4 regions of the Pseudomonas glycinis genome follow, and region 4 is predicted to be linked to each of the others. Evidence: predicted binding sites of a transcription regulator. Region 4 holds the regulator's gene; each other region holds the start of a gene.

Region 1 (2,201 bases), on a different contig from region 4:
CGCCTTGCTCAGCAATTCTTCACGCACTACACCGTTGACGGTCGGCGTGCGTGACAGCAGCCACAGGTACTTGCGACTCGGATCGCCGACGATGGCGGTCTTGTAATCGTCGCTGACGTACAACACCCAGTACTCGCCCTTCGCCACACCCGGCACCAGGCGCGAGAACCAGTTATCGAATTCGACCCAGAGCTTGTCGGTCTTGCCCGGCACTTGTGGATAAGCCGTGCCCTTGGCTTCTTCCCACTGCCACTCCGGGGTCAGGCAACGGTTGAGCACGCCGACGTTACCGTCAGGCTTGAGGGTGTAATGGGCTTCGGATTGCGCGCAGTGGCGCTGGAAGTACATCGGCAAGCGTGCCAGTTCATACCAGGTGCCCTGATAACGCTTGAGATTGACGCTGTTGACGGTCTTGGGCGCCAACGGGTCGACGCCGGAAGTGGCGCAGCCAGCCAGTACCAGGCCAGCAAAAAGGATCAGCAATAACCGCTTCATTTTTTTCTCCGTGGGCGCGAAGCCCCGGTTTACTTCAGGCCTTGGCCGGAAAACATCAGCACTTTGTCACCGGCGTATTGCACGCTGATAAAGCTGTTCTTGTCGCCCCAGGTACAGCTGGACATACCGAGCGCGCCCGAGCAATCAGTGGGCTTGCCGAGAAGGGTTTCCACTTCGGACTTGGCCATGCCGGCCGAGAGCTTGGAGTAGTTTTCCTGATTGACCTTGCTGCATGCGGCCAACAGCACGCAAAACGACAGCAGGGCGATAGATCGCAGCGACATGGTGAAACTCCTGGAACGAGGGGGGATGGCATGGTGCCAACCAGAAGCTTAGAAGAGAAAAGTGTCATCTGGTTCCGTGACCGAACGCCTATTTATCAGGCCGCCCGTCCGGCTTTTGTCGGTAAATCAAAAACTTTGTGAAGCCGTCGAGCATTTCGTCGACTTTCCCTGCAAACGCCTAATCTTTGGCGCGGCGCGGTCGAAAATAAGAGCAGCGCAACGCTGCCGAATATGGCAAATTGCCACCCTTTCCTGACCAGCCCCCTCGCGGTAGTTCATTCGATGACCAGAAACATGAAATTCAGCCACAAGATTCTGCTGGCTGCTGCCCTTGTGGTGGCCGTTGCGTTCGCCTGTTTCATCCTCTTCAACGACTACCGCCAGCGTCAGGCCTTGAGCAGCAGCACCGAAGCGACCATGCAGGAACTGGGCAGCCTGACCACCAGCAACATCCAGACCTGGCTGGAAAGCCGCATTCAGCTGCTGCAATCGCTGTCGCAGCAAGTCGCCGTTGACGGCAACGCGCCCGCCAGCCTCAAACGCATCATTGACCTGCCCGCCTACACCGGCAATTTCCAGCTCAGCTATTTCGGTGGCGCTGACGGTGTGATGTTCTCGGTGCCGGCCGGCAACCGCGCGCCGGACTACGATCCACGGGCGCGCGGCTGGTACAAAGCCGCCAATAGCGCACAGCAGACCATCGTCACCGAACCGTACATTGCCGCTTCGTCGGGCAAACTGGTGATCACCGTCGCGACGCCGGTGCAGCGTCAGGGCCAGATGCTCGGCGTGGCCGGGGCCGACATCGATCTGACCAGCGTCAGCGCGATCATCAACTCGCTGAACTTCGGCGGCCACGGTCATGCGTTCATCGTCAGCGCCGAAGGCAAGATCCTGATTCACCCGGACAGCAAACTGGTGCTCAAGACCCTCGCCGAGGCCTATCCGAACGGCGCGCCTCAAGTCAGCCCGGGCCTGAAAGAAGTCGAGTTCGACGGCAAGACCCAGTTGATTTCCTTCACTCGCGTCAACGGAGTGCCATCGGCTGACTGGTACGTGGCGCTGGTGCTCGATAAAGACACCGCGTTCTCGATGCTCAGCGAATTCCGCACCTCGGCGCTGATCGCCATGGTCATCGCGGTGCTGATCATCATCGGCCTGCTCGGCATGCTGATTCGCGTGCTGATGCAGCCACTGCTGACCATGGGCCGCGCGATGCATGACATCGCTGAAGGCGAAGGCGACCTGACCAAGCGTCTGGTGATTCACGGCAACGATGAATTCGGCGCGCTGGGCACTTCGTTCAACCGCTTCGTCGAACGCATTCATACGTCGATCCGCGAAGTGTCCTCGGCCACCGGCCAGGTCAACGAAGTCGCCCTGCGTGTGGTCGCTGCCTCGAACTCGTCGATGTACAACTCC
Region 2 (2,201 bases), on a different contig from region 4:
CGAGGTGCCGGGAATCATCGCCAGGCATTGCGCGAAGCCGATTTTCAGCGCGTCGGTCCAGCGGATCTCGTCGACGGTTTCGGCGTGGACTTCATGTTGGCGCTGTTCGGCCCAGAGCATGATGATGCCGCCGATGACCAGCGCCGCCGCCACGGTGATCGGGTTGAACAGGTATTCGTGAATCAGGTCGGCAAAGATCACCCCCAGCACCACGGCGGGCAAAAAGGCGATCAGCAGGTTGGCGGTGAAACGTCGTGCGCTCGGTTGGGTCGGCAGGCCGATCACCACGTCGAGGATCTTGCGGCGAAATTCCCAGACCACCGCGAGGATCGCGCCGAGCTGGATGATGATGTTGAACGCCATGGCCCGTTCGCCGCCGAAGTTCAGCAAGTCGGCGACGATGATCTGGTGTCCGGTACTCGAAATGGGCAAAAACTCCGTCAGCCCTTCTACAACTCCTAGAATCAGTGCCTGCAAGGCGGTCCAAAGATCCATCAATCCCCCAGAGAGCGATGCGCGCGGGCATGCCCCGATAGTATTTTTTTCGTTCACTGCGTCCAGCGTAGCCGGTAAAAGCTGTAGCGATTGCGCGCGCACAGGATCCACACGAAACGGTAAAAATTCCGTGAAATATCAAAACCGGATTCAGGTTTTTGCGCGCGGGGCCGAAATCCTAACAGACAAGCCTTAATAGCGCTCCCCGCGTTAGGCGGCTCAAGTCGCGCAATCGCAAGCCCACAGCGGTGGCTGGATGCTGGCGATCGTTTATTACAAGAACAAGAATCCGGAGTGACAGCGTTATGAACAGCTTGCGCAGTGTGTCGATCAGCCGACGCTTGTGGCTCATCTTGATCGTGGCGGTGGTCATGTTGCTGACCTTGGGCGTGCTGATGCTCAAGCAGATCCACGACGACCTCTACCACGCCAAGGCGCAGAAAACCCAGCACGTAGTGCAGACCGCCAGTGGCCTGCTCACCTATTACCACGGCCTGGAAACGGCCGGCACCGTGACCAGGGATGCCGCGCAAAAGCAGGCGCTGACCGCGATCCGTGGCCTGCGCTATGACCAGAGCGACTACTTCTGGATCAACGACCTCACGCCCGTGATGGTCATGCACCCGACCAATCCCAAGCTCGAAGGCCAGAATCTTTCGGCGATCCGCGACCCGGACGGCTTTGCGGTGTTCAACGAGATGGTCGCCATTGCCAAGGCCAAAGGCGCGGGCATGGTCAATTATCGCTGGCCGAAACCGGGGGCTACTGACCCCGTTGCGAAGACCTCGTATGTGAAGCTGTTTGAGCCGTGGGGCTGGGTGATTGGTTCCGGCGTTTACGTCGACGATGTGCAGGCAGAATTCCAAGGACAAATGATCAAGGCGTCGGCGATCGGCCTGGCGATTGCGCTGATCATGGCGCTGCTGGTGATCCTGATCGCACGCAGCATCGTCCGTCCGTTGCAGGAGACCGTGAATGCCATGGCGAACATCGCCAGCGGCGAAAGCGACCTGACCCGCAGCCTCGATACCCACGGCAAGGATGAGGTCACTGAACTGGCCCATCACTTCAATGCGTTCACGGCCAAGTTGCGCCGAGTGATTGGTGATCTGCAGGTCTCGGCCAGCGCTTTGGGCCAGTCTTCCAGCGAGCTTGGCAACGATGCCTCGCAAGCGCAGCAGCGCAGTCAGCAGCAATCGCAGCAGATGGAACTGGTCGCCACGGCGATCAACGAAGTCACCTACGGCGTGCAGGACGTGGCGAAAAACGCCGAACACGCCGCCGCCGAAATGCGTGATGCCGAAGCGCAGGCGCAACAGGGCCAGATCAACATTGACGGCAGCCTGCAACAGATCGACAAGCTCTCCGGCACGATCGATCAGGCGGTGGAAGTGATCCGCACCCTGGCGGCGGAGAGCACGCAGATTGGCAGCGTGCTGGAAGTGATTCGCTCGATTGCCGAGCAGACCAATCTGCTGGCCTTGAACGCGGCGATTGAAGCGGCGCGTGCGGGTGAACAGGGTCGCGGGTTCGCCGTGGTGGCCGATGAGGTGCGCTTGCTGGCCCAGCGTACGCAGAAATCGACCGCTGAAATTCAGTCGATGATCGAGCGTTTGCAGAATCACTCGGAGGCTGCGGTGAAGGTGATCGGCGACAGCAGCAAGGCCTCGCAATTGACCATCGAACAGGCAGGACTGGCCGGGGCG
Region 3 (2,201 bases), on a different contig from region 4:
GCAGCGAACCCGGCTCCAGCGCCAACAGCCGTTGCAGACGCACCAGCACGCGACGGTTGGCACCAAGTTCGGCGCGATTGGTCGACAGGCGCGAGGAGAGCAGTTCGTCTTCGACCTGATCAACACTCAGGCTGGTCTTGCGCACGATCTGCGTTAGCACCTCACCTTGATCGCGCAGTAGATGCACGAGCAATTCCGAGGGCGAGCGAAAGCACTCGCCGGCCTTTACCGACGAGCGCAATTTATCTACCGAATGCAGCGGTTGCAGGCGCGCGCTGACGATCAGTTTGCTGCGCACGCAGACCCACAGCGTCGACACGTCGGAGGAGACCATGCTGCTGAGGTTGAACACCACATCGTTGACCACCGCCAGCAGCGCCGAATCGACATGCTCGATGCGCGTCGAACGCGAACCTTCGTGCAGCGCTTCGAAAAACTCCTCGGGTAATTGCAGATGACTTTTCATCCAGCGCTCGCACGCGGCGTGGGCCAGGTTCAGGTGCAGCCAGAGAAACTCTTCGCTGTCGCCGTCGTCCTGCAAACAGCGCAAAGCCGTCGCCGAATCGATCTCGCGCCCGCGCTCTCCGGGCAGGAAGCGAAAGCCGTAGAGCAAGCCAAACAGGTCCGGGGCGCGATGGCTGATATCGAGGCTGTGGTTCATGGCGGCTCGCTGGGAGGAGGGTGTCTGGTGGGGGATTTTCAGGTTCACCTGAGCGGCATGATCGCAAGCCAACATGACCGTTTTGTGACAGTAAAGTGACTGCAAATCAACGCGTTACCGACTGTCGGAAGATTCTCAAGAAGCGCTCTGGCGCGCCGATCTCAGGTGAGTTAGGTTGCGCGCCATCGGCCCTTGGCCATGGTACGTCGACAGGGAAGTCCGGCCATTTTTCACGTCCGCTCGGGCGTGCCTCATCCCTGCTTCGAGTACCTTGCAATGCTGCAAAAATCCCTGAGAACGCAAATTCTCGCCCTGCTGAGCGGCAGTCTGCTGGCGATATTGTTGATCGCGCTGGCCTGCTTTCATTTCCTCTCCAACGGTGTGCAAAGCTATAGCCAGTTGATCGCCGGCCCGTTGCACACGTCGCAACTGATCGATGAAGCCAACCTGCAATTCAAAGTGCAGGTGCAGGAATGGAAAAACGTTCTGCTGCGCGGCAAGCAACCGGCGGATCTGGCGAAATACTGGAGCCAGTTCGAAGAGCGTCAGCGCGACGTGCAGAATATTCTCGGCGAACTGGCCGGCCAGAAAGGCATCGAGGCCAATCTCAAATCCCGCATCGACCGCTTGCGCGAAGAGCATCGCCAGTTGGGCGCGGCCTACCAGAAAGGCCGCGATGCCTACGTGGCTGCCGGTGGTGATCCGAGCGCCGGCGACGCAGCGGTCAAAGGCGTTGATCGCGCCGCCAGCGAGCAGATGAGCGCACTGGTCGCCGAGCTGCGCGAGCAGGGCACCGCGCAGTCGGCATTGATCAGCGCCAGCGCTGACCGTACCGTGTGGCTGGGCCTGTTGGTGATGCTCGCATCAGGCTTGCTGATCGGTCTGCTGAGCCTGTGGCTGGTCAGCCGCAACCTGATCGAACCGATCCGCAACCTCATCGATTACGTCACCCGCTTGAGCCGTGGCCAGTTGGCTGAACGTGTTGTCAGCGAGCGTCGCGATGAACTGGGCAACCTCGCCGCCGCAGCGAACACTCTGCGCGATTTTCTGGCGGACACCTTCACTCGTTTGCAACGCAGCGCCGGTGATCTGGACAGCGCCAGCGGCGAGTTGAACGCCATTGCCACGACCATGGCCGGCGGCACCAGCGAGCAATTCAACCGCACGGATCAAGTGGCCACGGCGATGAATGAAATGTCCGCCACAGCCCAGGAAGTCGCCCGTCACGCCGCCGATGCCGCACGTGCTGCCGACGATGCCGATCAGTCGGCGCAGCAGGGTGAAAAGGTCATGCAGACCACCATCCATTCGATCACGCAGATGCGCGGCGAGATCGCCAACACCGCCACGGTGATCCGTCGCCTGGAAACCGACAGCGGTCGTATCGGCAAGGTGCTGGAAGTGATTCGTGGCATCGCCGAACAGACCAACCTGCTGGCGCTCAACGCGGCCATCGAAGCGGCGCGGGCGGGCGAGGCCGGGCGTGGTTTTGCCGTCGTCGCCGATGAGGTGCGCAATCTCGCTCAGCGCACGGCGGAGT
Region 4 (2,201 bases):
ATAGCCCAGGCGTTCGGTGGCGTCGGTGATTTGCGACACTTCCTCGGCCTGCGGCATGTGCGGATCAATCTGGAAATTGACGATCGCACTGTGCAGTTCACGTGTGAGCTTGCCCACTTCCTGATACAGGCCGCGGTCACGGGTCTGATTGAGCTCATGGATCAGTTGCACCGCGTCGCCGAACTTGCCTTTTTCAAGGCTCTCGACCAGTTCGACCGCGTGTTTTTTCAGGGTCGATTCGAAATCGCCCTGTGATGATTCGTTATGCTCCATAGCTCCCCCGCGCATTCATCAGCCGATGCGTTCGAAAATCTTCTCGATTTTGTCTTTCAACGCTTGAGCCGTGAAAGGTTTGACCACGTAACCGTTCACACCGGCCTGAGCGGCCTCGATGATCTGCTCGCGCTTGGCTTCAGCAGTCACCATCAACACCGGGAGGTGCTTGAGTTTTTCATCGGCGCGCACGTGACGCAGCAGGTCGATACCGGTCATGCCCGGCATGTTCCAGTCCGTTACCAGAAAGTCGATGCTGCCGCTGTTGAGCACCGGAATGGCAGTGGTGCCATCGTCGGCCTCGACGGTGTTGGTGAACCCAAGATCGCGCAGCAGGTTCTTGATGATCCGCCGCATCGTTGAGAAGTCATCAACGATGAGGATTTTCATGTCTTTGTTCAATTCGACCTCCAAGCAGTCTTAAACGCGCCCAGCACCTGGACGCGCCACTTCAATCAATCGGCATAGCACTCGAAGTTTGTCTGGAGCACAACGGATCGAGACCGGCGCCGTTCATCACCGCACCAGCCTCGTTTCGCAGTGTCCCCACACTGCCTTCAGCGCGCTCGCCACTCCCCCAAACGCCCCCGCAGACGGGCCGCGCACTGGCTGTGTAACTGGCTGACCCGCGATTCACTGACGCCAAGGACTTCACCGATTTCCTTGAGGTTCAGCTCTTCGTCGTAGTACAGCGCCAACACCAGTCGCTCACGCTCCGGCAAATTGGCAATCGCGTCCGCCAGCGCCGCCTGGAAGCGTTCATCTTCCAGATCGCGTGACGGCTCCATATGAGCACTCGCGCCATCCTCGTGCAGCCCTTCGTGTTCGCCGTCCTGCAACAGGTCGTCGAAACTGAACAGGCGACTGCCCAAGGTGTCATTCAGAATCCCGTAGTAATCGTCGAGACTCAATTGGAGTTCGGCCGCAACCTCGTGATCTTTAGCGTCACGGCCGGTTTTAGCTTCAATCGAGCGAATCGCGTCGCTGACCATCCTGGTATTACGGTGAACCGAGCGTGGCGCCCAATCCCCTTTGCGCACTTCATCGAGCATCGCGCCGCGGATTCGAATGCCCGCGTACGTTTCGAAACTGGCGCCTTTGCTGGCGTCGTATTTGGTCGAGACTTCGAGCAAACCGATCATCCCGGCCTGGATCAGGTCTTCGACCTGCACGCTGGCCGGCAGGCGCGCCAGCAAGTGATAGGCAATGCGCTTGACCAGTGGCGCGTAACGCTCGATCAATTCGTATTGCGCGTCACGCGCCGACTTTTTGTAAAGATTCATGCCACTGGCGGTCATATCACAGGCCCTGCGGTTTGCTGCACGAGACGCTCGACGAAAAATTCCAGATGCCCGCGCGGGTTGGCCGGCAGCGGCCAGGTGTCGACCTTCTGGGCGATGGCCTTGAAGGCCAGCGCGCACTTGGAACGGGGAAAGGCTTCGTAGACGGCGCGCTGCTTCTGCACCGCTTTGCGCACGCTTTCGTCGTACGGCACCGCGCCGACGTATTGTAGGGCGACGTCAAGGAAGCGATCCGTGACCTTGGTCAACTTGGCGAACAGGTTGCGCCCTTCCTGCGGGCTCTGCGCCATGTTGGCCAGCACGCGGAAGCGGTTCATGCCGTAATCGCGGTTGAGCAACTTGATCAGCGCGTAAGCATCGGTGATCGAAGTCGGCTCGTCGCAGACCACCAGCAACACTTCCTGGGCGGCACGAACGAAACTGACTACCGAGTCACCAATACCCGCAGCGGTGTCGATCACCAGCACGTCGAGATTGTCGCCGATGTCGCTGAACGCCTGGATCAGGCCGGCGTGTTGCGCCGGGCTCAGGTGCACCATGCTCTGCGTGCCGGAGGCCGCCGGCACGATGCGAATCCCGCCCGGGCCCTGCAACAGCACGTCGCGCAGTTCGCAACGGCCTTCGATG

Evidence for each region. Region 4 encodes FliA, which starts transcription of late flagellar genes. Its sites were predicted from a motif close to CTAAAGTTTNNNNNNNNNNNGCCGNTAA; they were not measured.
Region 1: ACYSTU_RS09420 (methyl-accepting chemotaxis protein) is a predicted target of FliA. The motif match lies at 958-985, and genes of this name have one in related genera.
Region 2: ACYSTU_RS18380 (methyl-accepting chemotaxis protein) is a predicted target of FliA. The motif match lies at 645-672, and genes of this name have one in related genera.
Region 3: ACYSTU_RS01760 (methyl-accepting chemotaxis protein) is a predicted target of FliA. The motif match lies at 796-823, and genes of this name have one in related genera.

What each region holds. Positions count from the first base shown of each region.
Region 1 covers NZ_JBTYHF010000003.1:405,672-407,872, forward strand. Annotated here, with positions in the region: gene ACYSTU_RS09410 (lipocalin family protein) at 1-495, opposite strand, end outside; gene ACYSTU_RS09415 (hypothetical protein) at 525-779, opposite strand; gene ACYSTU_RS09420 (methyl-accepting chemotaxis protein) at 1,062-2,201, shown strand, end outside.
Region 2 covers NZ_JBTYHF010000007.1:257,809-260,009, reverse strand. Annotated here, with positions in the region: gene ACYSTU_RS18385 (undecaprenyl-diphosphate phosphatase) at 1-495, opposite strand, end outside; gene ACYSTU_RS18380 (methyl-accepting chemotaxis protein) at 801-2,201, shown strand, end outside.
Region 3 covers NZ_JBTYHF010000001.1:391,043-393,243, reverse strand. Annotated here, with positions in the region: gene ACYSTU_RS01765 (transporter) at 1-661, opposite strand, end outside; gene ACYSTU_RS01760 (methyl-accepting chemotaxis protein) at 938-2,201, shown strand, end outside.
Region 4 covers NZ_JBTYHF010000016.1:4,596-6,796, reverse strand. Annotated here, with positions in the region: gene ACYSTU_RS26370 (protein phosphatase CheZ) at 1-273, opposite strand, end outside; gene ACYSTU_RS26365 (chemotaxis response regulator CheY) at 292-663, opposite strand; gene fliA (RNA polymerase sigma factor FliA) at 831-1,571, opposite strand; gene fleN (flagellar synthesis regulator FleN) at 1,568-2,201, opposite strand, start outside.